DNA from 2 places in the Brevibacillus sp. TJ4 genome. Region 1 is predicted to be linked to the other one. Evidence: riboswitches for the same ligand, from Rfam matches in the RefSeq annotation. Region 1 holds a riboswitch; the other holds the start of a gene.
What was found. Region 1 has a riboswitch for S-adenosylmethionine ahead of metH (methionine synthase). Riboswitches for the same ligand answer to the same signal wherever they lie in the genome.
Positions count from the first base shown of each region.

Region 2: another riboswitch for S-adenosylmethionine. It lies ahead of ACAF76_RS06750 (aminotransferase class V-fold PLP-dependent enzyme); the one in region 1 lies ahead of metH (methionine synthase).

Region 1 covers NZ_CP185865.1:2,669,226-2,676,956, reverse strand. Annotated here, with positions in the region: gene ACAF76_RS13160 (deoxyribonuclease IV) at 1-549, shown strand, start outside; gene ACAF76_RS13155 (hypothetical protein) at 587-991, shown strand; gene argS (arginine--tRNA ligase) at 1,065-2,780, opposite strand; gene ACAF76_RS13145 (hypothetical protein) at 3,139-3,633, opposite strand; gene ACAF76_RS13140 (YjcZ family sporulation protein) at 3,791-3,898, opposite strand; SAM riboswitch class I at 4,098-4,198, shown strand; gene metH (methionine synthase) at 4,302-7,731, shown strand, end outside.
Region 2 covers NZ_CP185865.1:1,402,744-1,410,474, forward strand. Annotated here, with positions in the region: gene typA (translational GTPase TypA) at 1-1,247, shown strand, start outside; gene ACAF76_RS06715 (glutathione peroxidase) at 1,326-1,805, opposite strand; gene ACAF76_RS06720 (hypothetical protein) at 1,959-2,135, shown strand; gene ACAF76_RS06725 (YlaH-like family protein) at 2,139-2,474, shown strand; gene ACAF76_RS06730 (hypothetical protein) at 2,471-2,743, shown strand; gene ACAF76_RS06735 (hypothetical protein) at 2,939-4,339, shown strand; gene ACAF76_RS06740 (DUF5665 domain-containing protein) at 4,347-4,679, opposite strand; gene ACAF76_RS06745 (pyridoxamine 5'-phosphate oxidase family protein) at 4,792-5,247, shown strand; SAM riboswitch class I at 5,354-5,470, shown strand; gene ACAF76_RS06750 (aminotransferase class V-fold PLP-dependent enzyme) at 5,565-6,731, shown strand; gene ACAF76_RS06755 (trans-sulfuration enzyme family protein) at 6,728-7,731, shown strand, end outside.

The DNA of each region.
Region 1 (7,731 bases):
TCGCTTGGCGTCGTTGTTCACTTTGGGCAGTACAAGGGTGACGATGTACTGAGCGGCTACCAGCTTATGATCGAACTGCTCAACCGGATTTTGCGGTGCTGGAACGGACGGGCAAAGCTGTTGATCGAGAACAACGCGGGACAGGGAAGTCGGATGGGCACAACGCTAGAGGAGCTGACACAGGTGCGCTCGCTTCTGGACGAACCGCACAAGACTGGCTTTTGCCTGGATACATGCCATGCGTTTGCCAGTGGCATGTGGCGTGGCGACGATTGGGAGCAGGTGGCGGAGAAGATGCGCCGGCACGACTATTTTTCCAGCCTGGTTGCCGTCCACCTCAACGACTCTTTGTACCCGAGCGGCTCGTTTCGGGATCGGCATGCCTCGATTGGAGAAGGCGAAATCGGGTCGGCCGCATTCGCGACTTTTTTGCGCACACCGGAGCTGCAGGATGTGCCGCTGGTGCTGGAGACGCCAGGGAAGCGAACGGGAGGGCACCCGGAAGAGATCGCGTATGTCCATTCGCTTGCCAATGAGTGGCAGGGGTGATACAGTGTGATCATTGTGTAAGAAGGAGTGGAATGAAGTGAAGAAAAGAATCAAGGTCACGATCAACGATTTTACAACGCTCAAGGAAAATCTGAACGACCCGCAGGAACTGTCGCTCTACGAAGGAGCAAACGGCCATACATACGACGCGGAGATCGAGCATGACGGCTACGCCGTGGTCGATCTGACGGATGACACATACATTGAGCTCGCTCCGGGCGAGTACCAGGTGATGATCGAGGAATGGACGACAGCCGGACAGATCGGGGAGCTGACCTTGCAGACGAAGTCAGACCCCGCCGATGATACGGCGCTGCTGTATCGGCTGGTCGACAGTGCAGGGAGCGAGACGCAAGCCCCTGTTTCTTTGCCCAAGCAAGTCGTCGAGCTCGTCGCCAAGACGTGGTTTGGCAAAAAGGCAAATCCGCCAAAAGGCGAATAAGTGAAGCATGCAAAAAACCGCTGGCTCTTTCCTTGACGAAAGAACAGCGGTTTTTTCTGTTAAATGCGGGGGATTACATTTCTTCCGGAGCAGCCAGGCCGAGCAGGCGCAGGCCTTCTTTTAGCACGACGACCACAGCGGCGACGAGGGCGAGGCGGCTTGCCTTGATGTTTTCCTCTTCGGCCAGGATGCGGACATTGGCGTAAAACTTGTTGAATACCTGGGCCAGATCGATCACGTACTTGCCGATCTGCGACGGGTCGAAGTTGTCCGCAGCCCGCTGGATCACTTCCGGGAAGTTGTTCAAAAGCGTAATGACAGCCCATGCTTCCTTGCTCTCGAGGGCACCTTCCGCGAGCGAGACAGCAGCGCCTGGCTGGTAGTTTCCTTTACGCAAAAGCGAGCAGGCGCGCGCATGGCTGTACTGTACGTACGGTCCAGTCTCTCCCTCGAAGGTAAGCATCTCTTCCCAGGAGAAATTGACATCGTTGAGACGGAAGTTTTTCAGGTCGTGGAAAATGACCGCGCCGACCCCGACCTGGCGTGCCACTTCTTCCTTGTTGGCCAGCGACGGATTTTTCTCTTCGATCACTTTCTGTACATCGGCGATTGCCTGGGCCAGCACTTCTTCCAGCAGGACGACCTTTCCTTTGCGGGTGGACATTTTCTTGCCGTCTTTGAGCATCATCCCGAACGGAACGTGGTGCATGTTGCGCGCCCAGTCATAGCCCATCTTCTCCAGTACCTTGAACAACTGCTGGAAGTGCAGGCGCTGCTCGTTGCCGACGACGTAGACCGCCTTGGCGAAGTCGTACGTCTCGTGGCGGTACAGCGCGGCAGCCAGGTCGCGGGTAGCGTACAAAGTCGCGCCATCCGACTTTTTGATCAGGCTCGGCGGCATGTCATACTCGTCCAAATTGACGACCAGGGCGCCGTCCGATTCGCTCAGCAGTCCTTTTTCTTCCAGCAGCGTGACGACGCGATCCATCTTGTCGTTGTAAAACGCTTCGCCGTTGGTCGAATCGAAGCTGACGTTCATCAGCTCGTAAATTTTCATAAACTCTTTCAGCGACTCATCCCGGAACCACTTCCACAAATGCTGGGCTTCCTCGTCGCCGTCCTCGAGCTTTTTGAACCACTCCCGTCCCTGGTCTTCCAGTGCAGGATCGTTTTCCGCTTCTTCGTGAAAACGGATGTAGAGGCTAAGCAGCTCCTTGATTGGCTCGGCTTTTACTTTCGCTTCATCGCCCCACAGACGGTAGGCGACGATCAGTTTCCCGAACTGGGTGCCCCAGTCGCCCAGGTGGTTGATCCGCACCGGCTTGTAGCCTTGCTTTTCCATGATGTTGGCGATGGCGTTGCCGATGACGGTAGAGCGCAGATGGCCCATCGAGAACGGCTTGGCGATGTTCGGGGAGGAGAGGTCGATCGGGACATTGCGTCCTTCGCCAACAGCCGAACTGCCGTATGTGCCGCCCTGCTCGAGAATGGTGCCGATCACCTGTGCCGCGACGCTCTGCTGGTCGAGGAAGAGGTTGACGTACGGACCGACAGCCTTCACCTCGCGCAAAGGCGTTCCGCTAATTTGTCCAGCCAGCTCGGCGGCGATCATCGGCGGTGCTTTGCGCAATGCCTTGGCTAGTTGGAAGCAGGGGAAAGCGATGTCTCCCATCTCCGGGTTGGGGGGCGTCTCCAGCATGCCGTAGACGGTTTCGCTGTCGAAGTTGTCCACACCCATTTGGCTGAGAGCGCCAGCGATTTTTTCCGCTGCTTGTTGTTTGTAACCCATGATCCTGACTCCTTTCGATTCCTTGCAAAAAATAAAAACCCCTGCGTCTCCTGGTAAAAGAGACGAGAGGTTGTACTCCCGCGGTGCCACTCTTGTTGCTTTTGTCCCGCCGCCGCTACGGCGCGAGAACAAAAACCGCTTCACTCTGCGATAACGGGCAGTCCCGGCGCGATCCCTACACGATCCTCTTTAGGGGGATGTTCAGGCGGCATCTCCGAGGGGCGTTTCCTCTCATGGTCTGCACCGGGCTTCCACCATCCCCGACTCGCTATCGCTTCTCACATGGAGTACTTTCCTCTTCTGTGATGTTTCACGTATGTCTTGTATATTATAGCCAAGAGTTCGGCCGACGTGCAACTTATTCTTGGGGTTTTCGCAGGATCTCATCCAGCCGGGCAAAGTATTCCCGAGTCAGTCGCTCTTTTTCTTCCTCGCTCAAATGTTCCGCGTCCATCCATTTTTCCTTGAACGCTTCCAGTTGCGCGAGCATCGCCAGCTCTGCCTGTGCGTCTTCCTCCAGATCGTGGTTCTCTGTAGGGTCGAACGGGATCAGGCGGTTGTCGTTCCCGCTGCGCAGGTACGGGGAGCGCCAGTTGTCCGGAAAGCGGTAGGGCTGTTCGCCAAAGATCAGGGTGAGCACATCATCGTTATCGATAGGCAAAAAGTGCTCGTACTCGTCGCGGCGTCCTCCCTCGGACAGATTGATGTGGGTCAGGAAGTAGCGCAGGTAATGTTCGTTTGTTTCGCGATCCTTGACGATGCTGTACGTCTCAAATTCGGTTTGTTCCAGCTCCTTGACTGTCTCCAGTGCCGCCAGAAACTTGTCCTTATCGCGGGGAAGTAATGGTTCCACAGCGCTTCGCTCCTTTATCGTGCAATCCGAAAAGCTGTTCCCATGATAACAAAACATGGCGGGTGCTGACAATCGACAGGAGCGAATCGGGACATGATGCACACTGAAAAGAAAAAAGAGCCTGACTGGCCCTTTTTCCACACGCTCTTGGCGCGAACTAGCAGTTGTCACAGCCGCATCCGACGATTACCAGCAGGATAAACAGAACGAGCACCAGGGCGAAGGCATCACCGAAAAAGCCGTTACCACAGTAGGAAGTACTCATGTTTGTTTCTCCCTCCTTTCCGTTATGCTCTAGTCTATACACGAATGCGGAGATCGGTATGGGCGGATGACCAGGAGCGGGAAAAATGGGCGCAAATGTCCGGCTTGCGATGAAAAAGACAAATTCTTGATTGACGAAAAAGATAGGCGAGTGGTAAGATACATTCAATTACTGACAGAAATTTGAATACGAGTATCCACTCTTATCCAGAGAGGCAGAGGGACTGGCCCGATGAAGCCTCGGCAACCGGTATTACACGGTGCCAATTCCAGCAAAGCCCTGTGCTTTGAAAGATAAGAGGACGATTCAGGCGTACATTACGTTACCGCAGAAAAATCCTCTCCTTTCACAGGGAGAGGATTTCTTTTTTATACCTGCAGAAAGTGAAAAGGAGCAATTTCGGATGAAACCTACCTTTACTGAACAGCTTTCCCGTAAAATTCTGATTCTCGATGGCGCAATGGGGACGATGCTGCAACAAGCAGAGTTGACCGCCGACGACTTTGGCGGCGAGGAGTACGATGGCTGCAACGAGCTCCTGAACCTGACCAGGCCCGACGTGATCCGCTCGATCCACGAAAAGTACCTGGAAGCGGGAGCCGACATCGTCGAGACGAATACATTTGGCGCTACATCGGTAGTGCTGGCCGAGTACGACGTAGCGGACAAGGACCTGGAGATCAATATCGCGGCAGCAAAACTGGCGAAGGAAGCGTGCGAGAAATACTCTACGCCGGATTGGCCGCGCTATGTCGCCGGATCGATGGGACCGACGACCAAAACACTCTCGCTGACGGGCGGGGTCACCTTTGACGAACTGGTCGAGTCCTACTACCGGCAAACTAAAGGGCTGATGCTGGGCGGCGTCGACGTGCTTTTGCTGGAGACAGCGCAGGACACGCTCAATGTCAAGGCAGCGGGAATTGGCATCCGCCAGGCGTTTGCCGAGCTTGGCAGCGAACTGCCTGTGATGCTGTCCGGGACGATTGAACCGATGGGAACGACTCTGGCCGGCCAAAACATCGAGGCCTTCTACTTCTCGTTGGAGCATTTGAAGCCTGTAACCGTAGGGCTGAACTGTGCGACAGGGCCGGAGTTTATGCGCGATCACCTGCGCACGTTGTCCAGCCTGGCACAGTGCGGGGTAAGCTGCTATCCCAATGCGGGCCTGCCGGACGAAAACGGTCACTACCACGAAACGCCGCAGGGACTGGCAGCGAAAATGCGCGCTTTTGCCGAGCAGGGCTGGCTCAATGTCGCGGGCGGCTGCTGCGGGACGACGCCGGACCACATCCGTGCCTTGGCGGAGGCTCTGAAGGATTGCAAGCCGCGTGCTGGAGAGAGCAAAGCGTTCAGCGCTGTCTCCGGTATCGAAGTGGTCTACGCCGAAGAGGACAATCGTCCGCTGCTCGTAGGAGAGCGGACCAATGTGATCGGCTCGAAGAAATTCCGCGATCTGATCGCCGCCGGGCAGTACGAGGAAGCATCCGACATCGCCCGGGCGCAGGTCAAGCGCGGTGCCCAGATCATCGATATTTGCCTGGCCGACCCTGACCGCGACGAATACGCAGATATGGAAAAATTCCTGCAATTCGTCAGCAAAAAAGTAAAGGCTCCGCTGATGATCGACTCGACAGACGCACGCGTAATGGAGCTTGGGCTGCGCTATTCGCAGGGCAAGGCGATCCTCAACTCGATCAACCTGGAGGATGGGCTGGAGCGGTTCGCCGAGGTCGTCCCGCTGATCCATCGCTACGGAGCGGCAGTCGTCGTCGGCACGATCGCAGAGGAAGGCATGGCCATCACCCGTGAAAAGAAGCTGGAAGTGGCAAAGCGCTCGTACGATCTATTGGTCAACGAGTACGGAGTGAAGCCGCAGGATATTATTTTTGACCCGCTGGTCTTTCCGGTGGGAACCGGTGACGAGCAGTACATCGGTTCGGCCAAGGAGACGGTGGAAGGGATTCGCTTGATCAAAGAAGCAATGCCAGCCTGCAAGACGATCCTCGGAGTGAGCAATGTTTCCTTTGGTCTGCCGCCAGCCGGACGGGAAGTGCTCAATGCGGTCTTCCTCTACCATACGACACTGGCAGGACTCGACTACGCGATCGTCAACACGGAAAAGCTGGAGCGCTACGCCTCCATTCCCGAAGAGGAGCGGAAGCTGGCAGAAGCGCTGCTGTTTGAGACGAATGACGAGACATTGGCAGCGTTTACTGAATTTTACCGCCAGAAAAAGAAAGAAGTGAGGGTGGAAGCATCCTCGCTGACACTCGAGGAAAGACTGGCCCGCTACGTCGTGGAAGGCTCCAAGGACGGGCTGGTCGACGACCTGAAGCTGGCGTTGGAGAAATATACACCGCTGGAGATTATCAACGGTCCGCTGATGCACGGCATGGAGGAAGTCGGACGGCTGTTCAACGGCAACCAGTTGATCGTCGCCGAGGTATTGCAAAGTGCGGAAGTAATGAAGGCGTCCGTTTCTTTCCTGGAGCCTTTTATGGAAAAGGCGGATTCCTCGTCGAAAGGGAAGATTTTGCTCGCCACGGTCAAAGGGGATGTGCATGACATCGGGAAAAACCTGGTGGAAATCATTCTCGCCAACAACGGCTACGAAGTCGTCAATCTGGGAATCAAAGTGCCGCCGGAGCAGCTTATCGCCGCGTGCCGGGAAGAAAAGCCGGATGCCATCGGCTTGTCGGGATTGCTGGTGAAATCGGCGCAGCAGATGGTGATCACGGCCCAGGACTTGCGCGACGCTGGCATTGATGTGCCGATGATGGTGGGGGGAGCGGCGCTGACGCGCAAGTTCACCTCCAACCGGATCGCTCCCGAGTACCGCGGGATCGTGCTGTACGCAAAGGACGCGATGGATGGACTGGAGCTGGTAAACCGGCTGCAAAATCCGCAGGAGCGAGAGAGGTTGATCGCAGAACAGCAACAGCAGGCAGAGGTCACTGAACAGCCAAAGCCGTCTGTGCCAGCAAGCAACGTGATCGTGCCGAAACGCTCGGCGATCAGTCAGACAGTACCGGTCCATGTGCCACCCGATTGCGAGCGGCACGTGCTGCGCCAGTACCCGATCAGCCACCTGCATCCGTACATCAACCTGCGCATGCTGCTGGGCAAGCATCTGGGCGTACGCGGCAACGTGGAAAAACTGATCGAGTCCGGCGACGAGAAAGTAGTCCAGCTCTACGATTTGGTCGAGGAGCTGCTGGCGGAGGCAAAACAGCAAGGCACGATCACTGCACACGGGATCTATCAGTTTTTCCCTGCACAATCAGATGGCAACGACATTATCGTCTACGATCCAAACGATCACGGCCGGGTGCTGGAGCGCTTTTCCTTCCCGCGGCAGCCGGAAGATCCGTACTTGTGCCTGTCCGATTTCTTGCGTCCAGTGGAGAGCGCGCAAATGGATTACGTCGGTTTCCTTGCTGTTACCGCAGGAGGCGGAATCCGCGAGCGTTCCAATGAGTTGAAGGAGCGCGGCGATTACTTGCGCTCCCATGTGCTGCAAGCGCTGGCGCTGGAGCTGGCGGAAGCCTTTGCCGAGCGGGTGCACCACATCATGCGCGATACCTGGGGCATACCGGACCCGGCGGAAATGACCATGCTGGAGCGTTTCGGTGCCCGCTACCAGGGGATTCGCGTCTCCTTCGGCTATCCGGCATGCCCCAACCTGGAGGACCAGGAGAAGCTGTTCCGCCTGCTGGCGCCAGAAAATATCGGGATTCAGTTGACAGAAGGATTTATGATGGAGCCGGAAGCGTCCGTATCTGCCATGGTATTTGCCCATCCGGAGGCGAGGTACTTCAACGCAGGGCCTT
Region 2 (7,731 bases), 1.3 Mb from region 1:
CCCCTGATGCGGACGAAGCGGCTCCGCTGCAGATGCAAGTGACGATGCTCGACTACAACGACTTTTTGGGTCGTATCGGGATTGGCCGCATCTACCGCGGAACGATGAACGTCAACGACATGGTGTCCGTGACCAAACGCGACGGCTCTGTGAAGAAGATGCGCATCCAAAAGCTGTTTGGCTTTTCCGGCCTGCAACGCGTCGAGCAAAAAACGGCAAAGGCCGGAGACATCGTCGCGATTGCCGGTCTGGAAGACATCAACGTAGGGGAGACCGTGTGCGATCTGGATCATCCTGATCCGTTGCCGCTCCTGAAAATCGACGAGCCTACGCTGCAAATGACCTTCCTCGTCAACAACAGCCCGTTCGCCGGACGCGAAGGAAAGCACGTCACTTCCCGCAAGCTGCGCGACCGCTTGATGTCCGAGCTGGAGACTGATGTGTCGCTGCGCGTGGACGAGACCGATTCGCCGGACGCCTTTATCGTCTCGGGCCGTGGTGAGCTGCATCTGTCCATTCTCGTGGAAAACATGCGCCGTGAAGGCTTCGAGCTGGCTGTCTCCAAGCCGGAGGTCATCGTGCGCGAGATCGACGGACAAAAGATGGAGCCGGCAGAACTGCTGGTGATCGACGTGCCGGAAGAGTACACCGGTCCAGTCATGGAAACACTCGGTCTGCGCAAAGCGGAAATGGTGAACATGATCAACAACGGGTTTGGTCAAGTGCGCCTTGAGTTTATCATTCCTTCGCGAGGTCTGATCGGCTATCGTACCGAGTTTTTGACGATTACGCGCGGCTACGGGATGATGAACCACTCCTTCGACAGCTACCGCCCGCTGGTGCAGGGCTCTGTCGGCGGACGCCACGCAGGGGTGCTGATCTCGCATGAAACAGGAACAGCGACTACCTACGGCCTGATGTCTGTCGAGGACCGCGGTACTATGTTTATCCAGCCGGGTACGGAAGTGTACGAAGGAATGATCGTCGGCGAGCACAACCGCGACAACGATCTGACGGTAAACGTCTGCAAGGAAAAGCATGCCACCAACGTCCGCTCCGCGACCAAGGATGAGACTGTGAAGATGAAAACACCTCGTCTGCTGACGCTGGAAGAGGCGCTGGAGTATCTGAACGACGATGAACTGTGCGAAGTGACGCCGACTTCGGTGCGCCTGCGCAAAAAATACCTGAACAAATCGGACCGCGAGCGCTACGAAAAGCAAAAACGCTATGTAGCGCAAACGTAAGCGCAACACCCGATTGCGAATAGCAAAAAGCCGTTCTGCCAGAGCAGCAGAGCGGCTTTTTTGTTGCCAAGATGGTCTTTACGCTTGCAGGAGAGCTTCGATGTCGGATGCTAGTTCTTCCGGCTGCACGCGCGGATTGATACGCTTGACGACGTTCCCGTTGCGGTCGAGGAGGAATTTGCCGAAGTTCCATTCAATGTCCTGCTCTTCACCGTTTGGAGCATGTGCTTTCAAGTGCTGGTAGAGCGGGTGGGTGTCTGGACCGTTTACATCGATTTTGGCGAACATCGGAAAGCTGACGCCGTAGTTTCGTTCGCAAAACTCGGCGATTTGCGCCTCGCTGCCGGGCTCTTGTCCAGCGAACTGGTTGCAGGGGAAGCCGAGAACGGTGAAGCCTTTGTCGCGGTACCGCTCGTACAATTCCTGCAATCCCTTGTACTGCGGAGTCAGTCCGCATTGGCTGGCCGTATTGACGATCAGCAGGACATTTCCTTTGTACGGAGCAAGCGTCGTATTCTCGCCGGAAATCGTCGTTACCGCAATATCAAAAATGCTCATGTGCAATCCCGCCTTTTTGTCATTTTTGTCCATCATAGCATGTTCCGGCAACGTCAGACCAGGTGGTGGGTGCAGCCTGTACACTCTTTTTGACAGGCTATTCGCCACCTGATAAAGTGAAAGCATAGAACCTGATGTGGGAGTGGACACAGATTGAAAAACGGAACAGGAGAAATCGGCAGCGAGGTACTGGCCCCATTTCTCGTATCGCTACAGAATCAGCATCTTCCTGAGACGCCGGTGAAGGGTGAAAGCACGTACAGCAAAGCAAACATCTGCCTGCATGGCGTGGATCATCACGGCATGTTCCGGACAGAACAGGAGGTGTAAGGGATGGAATGGCTTCAACTTGCATCGACGTACGACCCCGCCAATCCGGCCCAGCTCTCGGTATACGACAGCTTTCGGGTGTGGGCGGACCAGAACCGTACGTGGATTATTTTCGTAGAATTAATTATTGTCTATTACCTCGGATTTGCCACGACAATTCGCATGCCGATTTTGAAAACAGCACTGCTGCTGATCTTCTTGTTTATCGGCTCGCTCATTTTTGCCGTGTTGGACGGTCTCTTGCCGGTGAAAAGCTCGCTTATGGTGGCGATCGCGATTCTCGTCATCGTCAAGCTGAGGGTTAAGCCGGACCCCAACCAAAGAGGAGGAGTCTCGTGAAGCGCGAAGATGCCTTGTTTAACTGGCTGCAGATTCAAATCGTCGCGGACGCTCGCCCGGATGACCGGTCGGCGCAGGATACGGCATCGTTTTTTCGGGTGATTTTGCAGGAGGACCACCAGATACAGCAACTAGCCTATCGTCGCGAACAGGACTGGTACATACTCACCGGACACACTGCCGAGGAAGCCTTGGAAAAGCGCTACCCTGCGGAGACAGTAGAAGCGCTGCTTATCGCAATCGAGAGTGAACCCCGTTACAACACGTAATGTCAGGCGGAACAAGCCCCGCATGCTTCTGTATCGTTCAGAACATGCCGGGGCTTTTTTCCTGTGAGTGCCGGTCGTGCACCGAGCGAAAAGACCTGGTTTTCTGTTTCGTGCAACCTTTTCTCCCTCCTTTCCGTCAGTGAGACAGTCATCAAACATCAGCGCTTTTTATGGGACATAAGGAGGAACAAACAGATGAAGACATTCCTGAAAAAACCGATTGTGGCGGTTGCGGCAACCGTTTGTCTGATCGGCGGGATTACACCGCTACTGGCAGATGCCAATTCTTCGGCCAGCTCAAGCTATGTAAAGGTAGTGATGAATGAGGAAGGGGACCAGGTAACGCGTTATCATCTGCGGGATCTGGCGGAAAACCATCCTGATGTGCTGAACATGCTGCTGAAAAGCCAGGCAGACCATCTGTACATCATCGTAGATGAGCTGAACCTGGATAAGCATCTGCAGACGTATATGGAAGAACAGCGAGAAGAATGGGAATCAGTGTATCAAAATCACTACAATGACATCTGGCTGGAGGTTCGCTTCAACGATGCCGAGGAGAAACAGCAAATCGTCAGTGCGGAGGCGGAATCGAAGGACGGCAAGGTATACCTCAAGGGAATTGTCACTTCACAAGTAGACCAGGTCGTGGTGACAAAGCCAAATGGCGATACGATTACCGTCAAACCGACGCGTGAACATACCTTTGCGGTCAGCTTTACCGTCGAAAAAGACAGCAAGGAGCAGTATGCGACCGTATCGGCTTACGCTGACACGCGACTGGTCGACCGCCAGAAGGTAAAGCTGGAGGTGCCGGCTGACGAAACGGCACAGCTGCACATTCACAGTCAGGCCGTACTCGACCGCAAGACAGATAAGCTGTTTGTCCGTGGTCTGGTGAAACTGGATGTCGATCAGGTCTATGTATCGTACGAGGGAGCCCGAAAGAAAGCATCTGTGAAAAAGCTGTGGGATGGCGTCGGCAGCTTCAACGTAACCGTGGATGACATCAAGACGGCCCAGACTTCCGACAAGGTGCAGCTGGAGTTGTACCGTGACGGCGAGAAAGTGGGAACGGTCGAGACCGAATTGCAATTCGTCAATGAAGACAAAAAGGAGCCCGTCTACAACTTCGCATTGACCGGAACAGCCGCTGTCATGGATGCCAAAGAGAAAAAAATACAGGTGAAGGGCGTTTTGCAAGGCTATGATCCGAAATCCAAGGCAAGTCTTGCAGTCGTCGTCCCTGCCGGCGTGAAACAAACCGTGAAGCCAAACGACAAAGGGGAGTTTGTCATCAACATCATCCTGGCGAGCAAGAACCGTTCGTTTGAGGGCGATGCAGTGAAGCTGGCCTTGTACGTCGACGGAGAACTGAAGCTGGAACAGTCGATCCCTGTTACGGTTGCGCAAAAAGAAGAGAAGGGCAAACAGCCACCAAACGGAAACGCCTATGGCTATTGGAAAAACAAGGACAAAAAATGGGATCGCGATGATGACGACGATGACGATGACGACAATGATGACGACGACGATAATGATGATGACGATGACGATGATGACGACGACAAACGCAAAGGAAAGAAAAAAGACTGACGCTTGCCTACGGTGAATGGCGATATGATTCGACGTAATCCATGATTTGGCGGATGTAGTCTCCGATGAAGGGAATCGAGAAAAAATGGGAGACGAGCGAGCCAAACACCGCCAAAACAATCGCCGTACCAATCGTTAATCCCAGCCCCCTGGCGAGTCCTGCGAGGAAATTGGTCCACAGCAGCTTGCGGGGGGCTGTATAGTTTTGCACAATATCGGCAAGACGAATATCTTCGAGAAAAAGTGCGATTTTGTCCATTCGCTGGTTTAGTTTGCGGGCTTCCTCCAACTCTGCAAGCAGTCGGTCCATTTTTTCGAGAAGACGGTCAGTCGGTGTCATTGCTTCTCCTCCTTTTCCAATATCTTTCTTTTTCCAAATGTGCTATTGCGATCCAGGCGATCGAGAGAGTAAAATAGACGCACAACCCTTTTCCGCAAAGGAGGGCAGAGGCATGTCAGAAACCATTTCGCAGACGTTGTCGGAAGACCTGTTCTCGCTTTTGCAGAACGAGCGTTTTGTCACCCTCGCCACCATTGACTACGAAACGGGTGCTCCTGCGCTGCACTCCTTGTCCTGGGCGTATGCCGTTACCCCGCAGTTGATTCGCTTTGCAGTGGACAATCGCTCCCGCATCCTGACCAACATCACAAAGCATGCCAAGGTCGCCCTTCATCTGATCGGCGCCGGATCGTCCTATGCGATAGACGGGCTGGCCACGGTGAAAACCCGCCAAATGGATAGCGTGCCGATCAAGCTGGCGATGGCAGAGATGGCGATTGTGTCAGTTCGCGACATTATGTTTTATGGTTCCCGAATCCGTGTAGAACCACAATATGAAAAAACATATGCCCAGCATGCGGCGGAAAAGCTGGATCGCCAGGTAATGACCGCGTTAAAGCAAGGCTAGATCGGTTGGGAATTTTCCAACAAAATTTTTTCAAAAAACACTTGACACAATACAGATTATTCCGATATATTTAGTGTGCATTTAACATGACAACTGAATCGCAATCTTCTTATCCAGAGAGGCGGAGGGACTGGCCCGATGATGCCCGGCAACCAATCACCTATACACGGTGTGATAGTGGTGCTAATTCCTGCAGAGTGGTGACCACTCTGAAAGATGAGAAGGGTTTGCTTACGGAGACGTAACAAAGCCTTCTTTCTTGAAGAAAGAGGGCTTTTTCATTGCCCTCGAAACAGACGAAGGGAGACAGGAACCAGATGCACGTAGAGACAAAGCTGGTACAAGCAGGAGTTGGCAGGGACGAAAAGACCGGTGCGATCAATTTTCCGGTGTACTACTCGACAGCGTACCGTCATCCGGGTGTGGGGGAAAGCACAGGGTACGACTACACGCGCACAGGGAATCCGACGCGGGAGGTGGTGGAACAAACAATTGCCGTCGCCGAAGCCGGTGATGCTGGATTTGCTTGCTCCTCAGGCATGGCCGCCATTCAGACTGTCATGGGGCTGTTCTCCCAGGGGGATCATCTCCTGGTCTCCGTCGATTTGTACGGCGGAACGTACCGTTTGTTCGAACAGCTCCTGACGCGATACGGCCTTTCCTTTACCTACATTGACATGCGCGAGACGGACCGGCTGGCGGAGGCGATTCGTCCGCAGACAAAAGCGCTGTTCATCGAGACGCCGACCAACCCGCTCATGCAGATTGCCGATCTGGCGAAGCTGGCCGACATCGCGCGGCAACACGATCTGCTGACGATCGTAGACAACACGTTTCTCACACCCTGCTGTCAACGCCCGCTGGAGCTGGGAGCGGACATCGTCCTGCACAGCGGCACCAAATACTTGGGCGGTCATAACGACGTCCTGGCCGGACTGATTGTCACCAAAGGTGCTGAGTTGACGGAAAAGGTGAAATTTTTGCACAACACGATCGGCGCAGTGTTGGGTCCGCACGAAAGCTGGCTGCTCGTGCGCGGCATGAAAACGCTGGGGTTGCGTATGGAAAGACACCAGGCCAACGCGCTGCAGATCGCCCGTGTGTTGCGCGAGCATCCTGCGGTTACAGACGTTTTTTACCCGGGATTGACCGATCATCCGGGACATGAGATCCATAATCGCCAAGCTAGCGGCTACAGCGGCATGCTGTCGTTTCGGGTTGCCTCGGCCGAGCAGGTCCAGCCGTTTTTGCAAAGCCTTGGCCTCATCTCCTTTGCGGAAAGCCTCGGCGGCGTAGAATCGCTGTGTACGTACCCGGCGACCCAGACGCATGCCGACATCCCCAAAGACATCAGGGAGGAAATCGGCGTCTGTGATCGTCTGCTGCGGCTCTCGGTCGGGATCGAACATCCAGATGATCTGATCGCCGATCTGACACAGGCTCTGGACCGCAGCCTGGCTGTTGCAGGAGGTGTTGTACGATGAATTTCGCGACGAAATTGCTGCACGGCAGCACGACCCTTGACCCGGCGACAGGCGCTTCGTCGGTTCCGATTTACCAGGCGTCGACCTTTCACCAGGCGGATCTGGAGCAGCCGGGGGCGTTTGATTACGCCCGTTCCGGCAACCCGACGCGCCAAGCATTGGAGGAGGCGATTGCCGCTTTGGAGGGAGGAGAGCGGGGATTTGCCTTCGCTTCCGGGATGGCTGCCATATCCGGGGTGTTCATGCTGTTTTCCGCTGGCGATCACATCGTCGTAGCCGAGGATGTGTACGGGGGCACCTACCGGTTTTTGACCAGAGTGTTGTCGCGCATGGGCATTGAGGTTACGTTCGTCGATACGACCAGCCTCGAAGCGGTACAGGCAGCGATTACGCCCGCGACCAAAGGGCTCTACCTGGAGACTCCCTCCAATCCGACGCTGAAGGTGACCGACCTCGAAGCCGTATGCCGGATTGCAAAGCGGCACGATCTTTTGGTCATCGTTGACAATACGTTTTTGACGCCGTACTACCAGCGTCCGCTGGAGTGGGGAGCCGATGTCGTCGTCCACAGCGCGACCAAATTCATCGGTGGCCACAGCGATGTCGTAGCGGGCCTGGCGGTGACGCGCAGCGCTTCCCTGGGGGAACAGCTCTATTTGATCCAAAACGGCATTGGAGCCGTCCTCGGCGTGCAGGACTGCTGGCTGGTAATGCGCGGGCTGAAAACATTGAAAGCCAGACTCGATGTCAGCAGCCGTTCCGCCGGACAGATCGCGTGCTGGCTGACGCAGCATCCTGCTGTAGAGAAAGTGTATTACACCGGGCTGCCGGAGCACGAAGGACATCTCGTCCAGGAACGGCAGTCGAGCGGACACGGAGCAGTGCTCTCCTTTGACGTCGGCAGCAAGGAGCGGGCGAAGCAAGTGCTGCACAATGCCCGTTTGCCGCTTGTCGCCGTCAGCCTCGGTGCTGTGGAATCGATCCTGTCTTACCCGGCGAT